One region of the Streptomyces sp. NPDC053513 genome, then DNA from elsewhere that is predicted to be linked to it. Evidence: riboswitches for the same ligand, from Rfam matches in the RefSeq annotation. Region 1 holds a riboswitch; the other holds the start of a gene.

The links. A riboswitch is a leader RNA that binds a small molecule or an ion and turns the genes downstream of it on or off. The one in region 1 is predicted to bind glycine.
Region 2: linked by a shared signal. The riboswitch ahead of gcvT (glycine cleavage system aminomethyltransferase GcvT) and the one ahead of gcvP (aminomethyl-transferring glycine dehydrogenase) in region 1 are both predicted to bind glycine.

Annotation. Positions count from the first base shown of each region.
Region 1 is NZ_JBITXP010000003.1:10,143-13,540, forward strand. It holds gene ACIGW4_RS05680 (DNA polymerase IV) at 1-523, shown strand, start outside; gene ACIGW4_RS05685 (PRC-barrel domain-containing protein) at 578-952, opposite strand; glycine riboswitch at 1,066-1,165, shown strand; gene gcvP (aminomethyl-transferring glycine dehydrogenase) at 1,345-3,398, shown strand, end outside.
Region 2 is NZ_JBITXP010000045.1:4,082-7,479, forward strand. It holds gene ACIGW4_RS37345 (enhanced serine sensitivity protein SseB C-terminal domain-containing protein) at 1-112, opposite strand, end outside; gene ACIGW4_RS37350 (enhanced serine sensitivity protein SseB) at 191-931, opposite strand; gene ACIGW4_RS37355 (AAA family ATPase) at 1,078-1,734, opposite strand; glycine riboswitch at 1,895-1,994, shown strand; gene gcvT (glycine cleavage system aminomethyltransferase GcvT) at 2,183-3,307, shown strand; gene gcvH (glycine cleavage system protein GcvH) at 3,385-3,398, shown strand, end outside.

The sequences.
Region 1 (3,398 bases):
GGGGCACTCGGGGCGGACCATCGTCCTGAAGGTGCGGCGGTACGACTTCTCGACGCTCACCCGGTCCGAGACGCTGCGGGGGCCGACGGACGACCCGGCCGTCGTGCGGGAGGCGGCGGGGCGGCTCCTGGAGGCGGTGGACACGACGGGGGGCGTGCGGCTCCTCGGGGTGGGGGTGAGCGGGCTCGCGGACTACACGCAGGAGGACCTGTTCGCCCAGGCGGTCGCCGACGCGGAGGGGGACGCCGGGCCGGAGCCGGAGGCGGGCGCCGTGGCCGAGGCGGAGGAGGCCGTCGAGGCAGGGGAGCGCGGCCCCGTGGAGCGGCACTGGGCGCCCGGGCACGACGTGCGGCACGCGGTGCACGGGGCCGGATGGGTCCAGGGGAGCGGGGTCGGGCGGGTCACGGTGCGGTTCGAGGAGCCGTGGTCCGGGCCCGGACGGGTGCGGACGTTCTCCGTGGACGACCCGGAGCTGGAGCCGTCGGAGCCGTTGCCGCTGGTGCGGGGGGCCGCGCCGGCCTGACCCGCACCGGCGGGCGGTGCGGGCCCTTCCTGCGGTCGCCGGCTCGTGGGGCCGTCAGGTGCCGTCCTGGCCCGCCAGGCGGCCGAAGTCCTTGTCCGGGACGTCGGAGGGCGGGGGCGGCAGGGCGAGGCTGTAGTGGCGGTAGAGCTGGAGTTCCTGTTCGGGGGAGAGGTGGCGGCCCACGCCGAAGTCGGGGGCGTCCTTGATGAGCGCCCGCTCGTACGGGATGTGGAGGCCGTCGTCGAGCAGGGCGCTCGGCTCCAGGGGGACGAAGGCGTCCCGGCTGAAGAGCCCCGTGCGGACCGCGGCCCATTCGGGGACGCCGGTGGCGTCGTCCAGGTACACCTCGTCCACGGTTCCGATCTTGTGCCCGTTCCGGTCGAACGCCTTGCGGCCGATCAGGCTGCGCGGATCGATGTCGGTCTGCACGGTCCCTCCAACTGGTCGCAACTGCTCTGTACCCCTACGAAAGTGCACATCTGGGATGTCGGCCACTTGAGCGATGGGAGCCGCAACCTCGCTGGTAGGCTGGTTGTGGCTGTCGACCCCGTGCGGGAGAGTCCCCCGGAGAAACCTTCCGGTGGGCGCCGAAGGAGCAAATCCTCCCCGGAATCTCTCAGGCCCCTGTACCGCGCGGACGAGGTCACTCTGGAAAGCAGGGCGGATGTCCGACGGCATTCCGCCCTCACCGACGGTGAAAGCCGGCGTGCCGCGAGGCGTGCCGGTGAAACTCTCAGGTTGAGATGACAGAGGGGGAGGCCGTCCGGGTACCCGCGCCGTGGTGCCCCTCGCAGGTCGTGACGACCAGGAGGCCTCCGTACATGACCGCCAACCGCACTCCGCTCTCCGAGCTCGAACAGGGCATCCCGTTCGAGCAGCGGCACATCGGGCCCGACGCCGAGGCGCGGGCCAAGATGCTCGCCCAGGTCGGTTACGGCTCGCTCGACGAGCTCACGGCCGCCGCGGTGCCGGACGTGATCAAGAACGCCGAGGCGCTGGGCCTGCCGGCCGCGCGCACCGAGGCCGAGGTCCTCGCCGAGCTGCGCACGCTCGCCGACCGCAACCAGGTCCTCGCCCCGATGATCGGCCTCGGCTACTACGGCACCTTCACGCCGCCGGTCATCCTCCGGAACGTCATGGAGAACCCGGCCTGGTACACGGCCTACACGCCGTACCAGCCGGAGATCTCCCAGGGCCGCCTGGAGGCCCTGCTGAACTTCCAGACCATGGTCGCCGACCTGACCGGTCTGCCCACCTCCGGCGCCTCCCTCCTCGACGAGGGCACCGCCGCCGCCGAGGCCATGGCGCTCTCCCGCCGCGTCGGCAAGGTCAAGAACGGCGTCTTCCTCGTCGACGCCGACGCCCTGCCGCAGACCATCGCCGTCATCGAGACCCGCGCCGAGCCGACCGGTGTCGAGGTCGTCGTCGCCGACCTGAGCGAGGGCATCCCCGCCGAGGTCGCCGAGCGCGGTGTCTTCGGCGTGCTCATCCAGTACCCCGGCGCCTCCGGTGCCGTCCGCGACATCAAGCCGCTGATCGACGCCGCGCACGAGCTCGGCGCCGTCGTCACCGTCGCCGCCGACCTGCTCGCCCTCACCCTGCTCACCTCGCCGGGCGAGCTGGGCGCCGACATCGCCGTCGGCACCACGCAGCGCTTCGGCGTCCCCATGGGCTTCGGCGGTCCGCACGCCGGCTACATGGCCGTCCAGGACAAGCACGCCCGCTCCCTCCCCGGCCGTCTCGTGGGCGTCTCGGTCGACGCCGACGGCAACCGCGCCTACCGCCTGGCCCTGCAGACCCGCGAGCAGCACATCCGCCGCGAGAAGGCCACCAGCAACATCTGCACCGCGCAGGTGCTGCTCGCCGTCATGGCCGGCATGTACGCCGTCTACCACGGCCCGGACGGTCTCAAGCAGATCGCCGAGCGCACCCACCGGTACGCCGCCATCCTCGCCGCGGGCCTCACCGCCGGCGGCGTCGAGGTCGTGCACGGCTCCTACTTCGACACCCTCGCCGTCCGCGTGCCCGGCAGGGCCGACGAGGTCGTCGCCGCCGCCCGCGAGGCCGGTGTGAACCTCTACCGCGCCGACGCCGACCTGGTGTACGTCTCCTGCGACGAGACCACCGGCCGCGCGCAGCTCGCCGCCGTCTGGAGCGCCTTCGGCGTCACCGCCGACGTGGAGGCCCTGGACGCCGCCGTCGAGGACGCCCTCCCCGCCGGTCTGCTGCGCTCCGACGCGTACCTGACCCACCCGGTCTTCCACGCGCACCGCTCCGAGACCTCGATGCTGCGCTACCTGCGCAGGCTCGCGGACCGCGACTACGCGCTCGACCGCGGCATGATCCCGCTCGGCTCCTGCACCATGAAGCTGAACGCGACCACCGAGATGGAGCCGGTGACCTGGCCCGAGTTCGGCCAGATCCACCCCTTCGCCCCGGTCGAGCAGGCGCAGGGCTACGTCACGCTCATCACCGAGCTGGAGGAGCGCCTCGCCGAGGTCACCGGCTACGACAAGGTGTCGATCCAGCCGAACGCCGGATCGCAGGGCGAGCTCGCCGGCCTCCTGGCCGTGCGCGCCTACCACCGCGCCAACGGCGACGAGCAGCGCACCGTCTGCCTCATCCCGTCCTCCGCGCACGGCACCAACGCCGCCTCCGCGGTGATGGCCGGCATGAAGGTCGTCGTCGTCAAGACCGCCGACGACGGCGAGGTCGACGTCGAGGACCTGCGCGCCAAGATCGCCCAGTACCGCGACGAGCTGTCCGTGCTGATGATCACCTACCCGTCCACGCACGGTGTGTTCGAGGAGCACGTCGCCGACATCTGCGCCGAGGTCCACGAGGCCGGCGGTCAGGTGTACGTCGACGGCGCCAA
Region 2 (3,398 bases), on a different contig from region 1:
CGTCGGCGAGGGCGTGCAGCAGCTGCTCGTACGCGTCGTAGCGTCCGGGTGCCACCTGGCGCAGCATGTGCTCGACCCGTCCTCCGGTCGCAGCGGTGCCTGACGCGCTCACCCTGGGTCCCGCCCCTCTTCCGTCCACCACGTACGTCTGTCCAGCGATCGAGTCAGTTCAGCTTAAACAGGGGGCCGCTCACACGGCGGCGCGCTGGTAGAAGGGGCGCACCCGCTCCAGCATCCAGTCTCCGACCGGGTCCTGCGCCATGTCGAGCAGGATGAGGTTGACCGGCCAGGCGACCTCGACCCGGCCGAGGGCGCGGCCGAGGGCGTCCAGGGGCGCGGTGCGGTCGGCGCCCTCCCAGTGGGAGAGCTGGACGCCGACGAAGAGGGCGGGTTCGGTGCCCTCGACGCTGGCGAGGACGCGGCGGGCGGTGGCGACGACGCCGGTGGCCTCGAACTCGGCGGAGGCGGCGGCGAGGAAGTCGACCGGGTCGTCCTGCCAGTCGGGCTCGAAGAGCCGGACGCGGCCGCCGCTGGCGGGTCCGTCGAGCGGGGTGCGGCCGACGCGGCAGAGCTCGGCGACGGCGGGCGGGGGCAGCGGGACGCCGACGGTGCCGCCGGGGTTCACGGCGATGCCGAGCTGCGGGGGCAGGCCGCGGGCGAAGTCACGGGCGGGGGCGACGGTGAAGGACATGTGGTCGCCGACGCAGGCGCGGAACTGCTGCTCGGAGCTGAAGACGGGCACGTAGGCCGCGCCGTCGATCTCCATGGTGGCGAGGTCGAGGCTCTGGCTGTCGGGGCCGCCGCCGTTGGGCAGGGGCACCCAGACCGGGCTGCGGCCCAGCACCTCGACGAGGCGTGCTCCCGCCTCGGGGTTGCCCAGTGAGGCGGCAAGGACCTCTTCGAGCTCGTTGCCCGGCCACGTCACGTCCACGGTCGCGTTTCCCCTTCTCGCGCGGCCTTCCGCACCGGCCGCCCGGCAGCACCCTAACGCCGCGTCGCCGCCGCCGCGGCCAGAAGGGAAGGGTACGGGCGTCCCGGGACGCCCGGGACGCCTCCACTCCTCGGACGATCCGTCCCTCAGGCCGCCTGCCGGAAGCCGATGCTGCGGAGGGAGTCGGCGGCGGCCCGGTCGAGGAGGGTCACCGAGGCGCAGCCGTGCGGGAGGCTGCCCGACTCGGCGGCCCGCAGGAGCCGGCCGACGGCCCGCCGGTGGCGCCCGAAGGCGTACGCGGAGACGCCCCGGCCCCGGGCCTGCTGGCCGGCCCTCGCGGTGTCCGGGGTGACGTCGAGGAGGAGCAGGTGCAGGGCGCGGCCGCGGCGTCTCGCCTCGCGGGCGAGCCAGCCCCGCACCCAGGACTGGGTGCCGCAGTCGTGGACGATCACGCTCGCGCCGGAGCGCAGGGCGCGGCGCAGTGCGGCGTAGTGCGCGATCCGGACCAGGGGGCGGTAGACGGCGTAGGGCAGGAGGCAGGGCATGCGGGCCTCCCAGCGCTCGCGGGCGTCCTGGGAGTCGATGGCGCCGCCCCGGACGGTGCGCTTCATCAGGGTGGACTTGCCGCTGCCGGGCAGCCCGGAGACGACGACGAGGTCGCCGGCGGCGAAGGTGAGGGAGCGGGGGCCGCGGCCCTCGCGCTCGCGCAGGTCCCGCAGGAGGCGTCCGCGGCTCCGGGCGCGGGCCCGCTGGGACGGTATGCCGGTGCTCGCCGCGTACGCGCCGGTGTGCTGGATCCTCATCGCGCTCCCCCTGTCGGGTCTCAGGAGACCTGAGGAGACCCTTGCCCATGAAGTGTAAAGAAATGGTAATGGGGCGCAAGCGATTTGCCCCGCCGACACCGCGTGCAATGATGTGCGCGCCAGGCGCGCACAGTCGCCGCACAACCGCATACCGGCCGCTCGAATCCGCGCGGGAGAGTTCCGGACCGCCGAGCGCGTCCGGGCGCCGAAGGAGCAAGACCCTCCCTTGAATCTCTCAGGCCCCGTACCGCGTGGATGAGGCAGATCTGAAAAGCGGGACACCTCGCCGTGTCCCCACCCAAGGTGCAAGCCGATCTCTCGGTGCCGATCGCTCGGTGACGAGATGCCCTCGGTGAACCTCTCAGGTTCCATGACAGATGGGGAGGACGTCCTCGCCCGTCATGTGTTTTCGTCACCGATCACGCCCTTGGGACCCGGGAGCCACCCCATGAGCACTGCCCCCCGTCTGACCGCCCTCGATGCCCTGCATCGTTCGCTGGGCGCGACCATGACCGACTTCGCCGGCTGGGACATGCCGCTGCGGTACGGCAGCGAGCGCGACGAGCACAACGCCGTCCGCACCAGGGCCGGTCTCTTCGACCTCTCCCACATGGGCGAGATCACCGTCACCGGCCCGCAGGCCGTGGACCTCCTCGACTTCGCGCTGGTCGGCAACATCTCCACCGTGGGCAACGGCCGCGCCCGCTACACGATGATCTGCCAGGAGGACGGCGGCATCCTCGACGACCTGATCGTCTACCGCCTCGGCGAGACCGAGTACATGGTCGTCGCGAACGCCTCCAACGCCCAGGTCGTGCTCGACGCCCTCGTCGCCCGCTCCGAAGGCTTCGACGCCGAGGTCCGCGACGACCGCGACGCGTACGCCCTGATCGCCGTCCAGGGCCCGGAGTCCCCCGGCATCCTGAAGTCGCTCACCGACGCCGACCTGGACGGCCTGAAGTACTACGCCGGCCTGCCCGGCACCGTCGCGGGCGTGCCCGCCCTGATCGCCCGCACCGGCTACACCGGCGAGGACGGCTTCGAGCTGTTCCTGAAGCCCGAGCACGCCGAGGGCGTCTGGAAGGCGCTGACCGAGGCGGGCGAGGGCGTCGGCCTGATCCCCTGCGGCCTGTCCTGCCGCGACACGCTCCGCCTGGAGGCGGGCATGCCGCTGTACGGCCACGAGCTGACCACCGCCCTCACCCCGTTCGACGCGGGCCTGGGCCGGGTCGTGAAGTTCGAGAAGACGACCAACGAGGGCCGTTTCGTCGGCCGCGAGGCCCTGGAGAAGGCCGCCGAGCGCGCCGAGACCGCCCCGCCGCGCAAGCTGGTCGGCCTGATCGCCGAGGGCCGCCGCGTCCCGCGCGCCGGCATGTCGGTCGTCGCGAACGGCGAGGTCGTCGGCGAGGTCACCTCCGGCGCCCCGTCCCCGACCCTCGGAAAGCCGATCGCGATGGCCTACGTGGACGCGGCGCACGCCGAGCCCGGCACCCAGGGTGTAGGTGTGGACATCCGCGGCACCCACGAGCCGTACGAGGTCGTCGCGCTGCCCTTCTACAAGCGCCAGAAGTGACGCAGTCGTCTCGTTCCGCGTCTCACCCCGTAAGACCCACGTTCATCAGTACTCCCCCGATCCAGGAGAATCAGGTCATGAGCAACCCCAA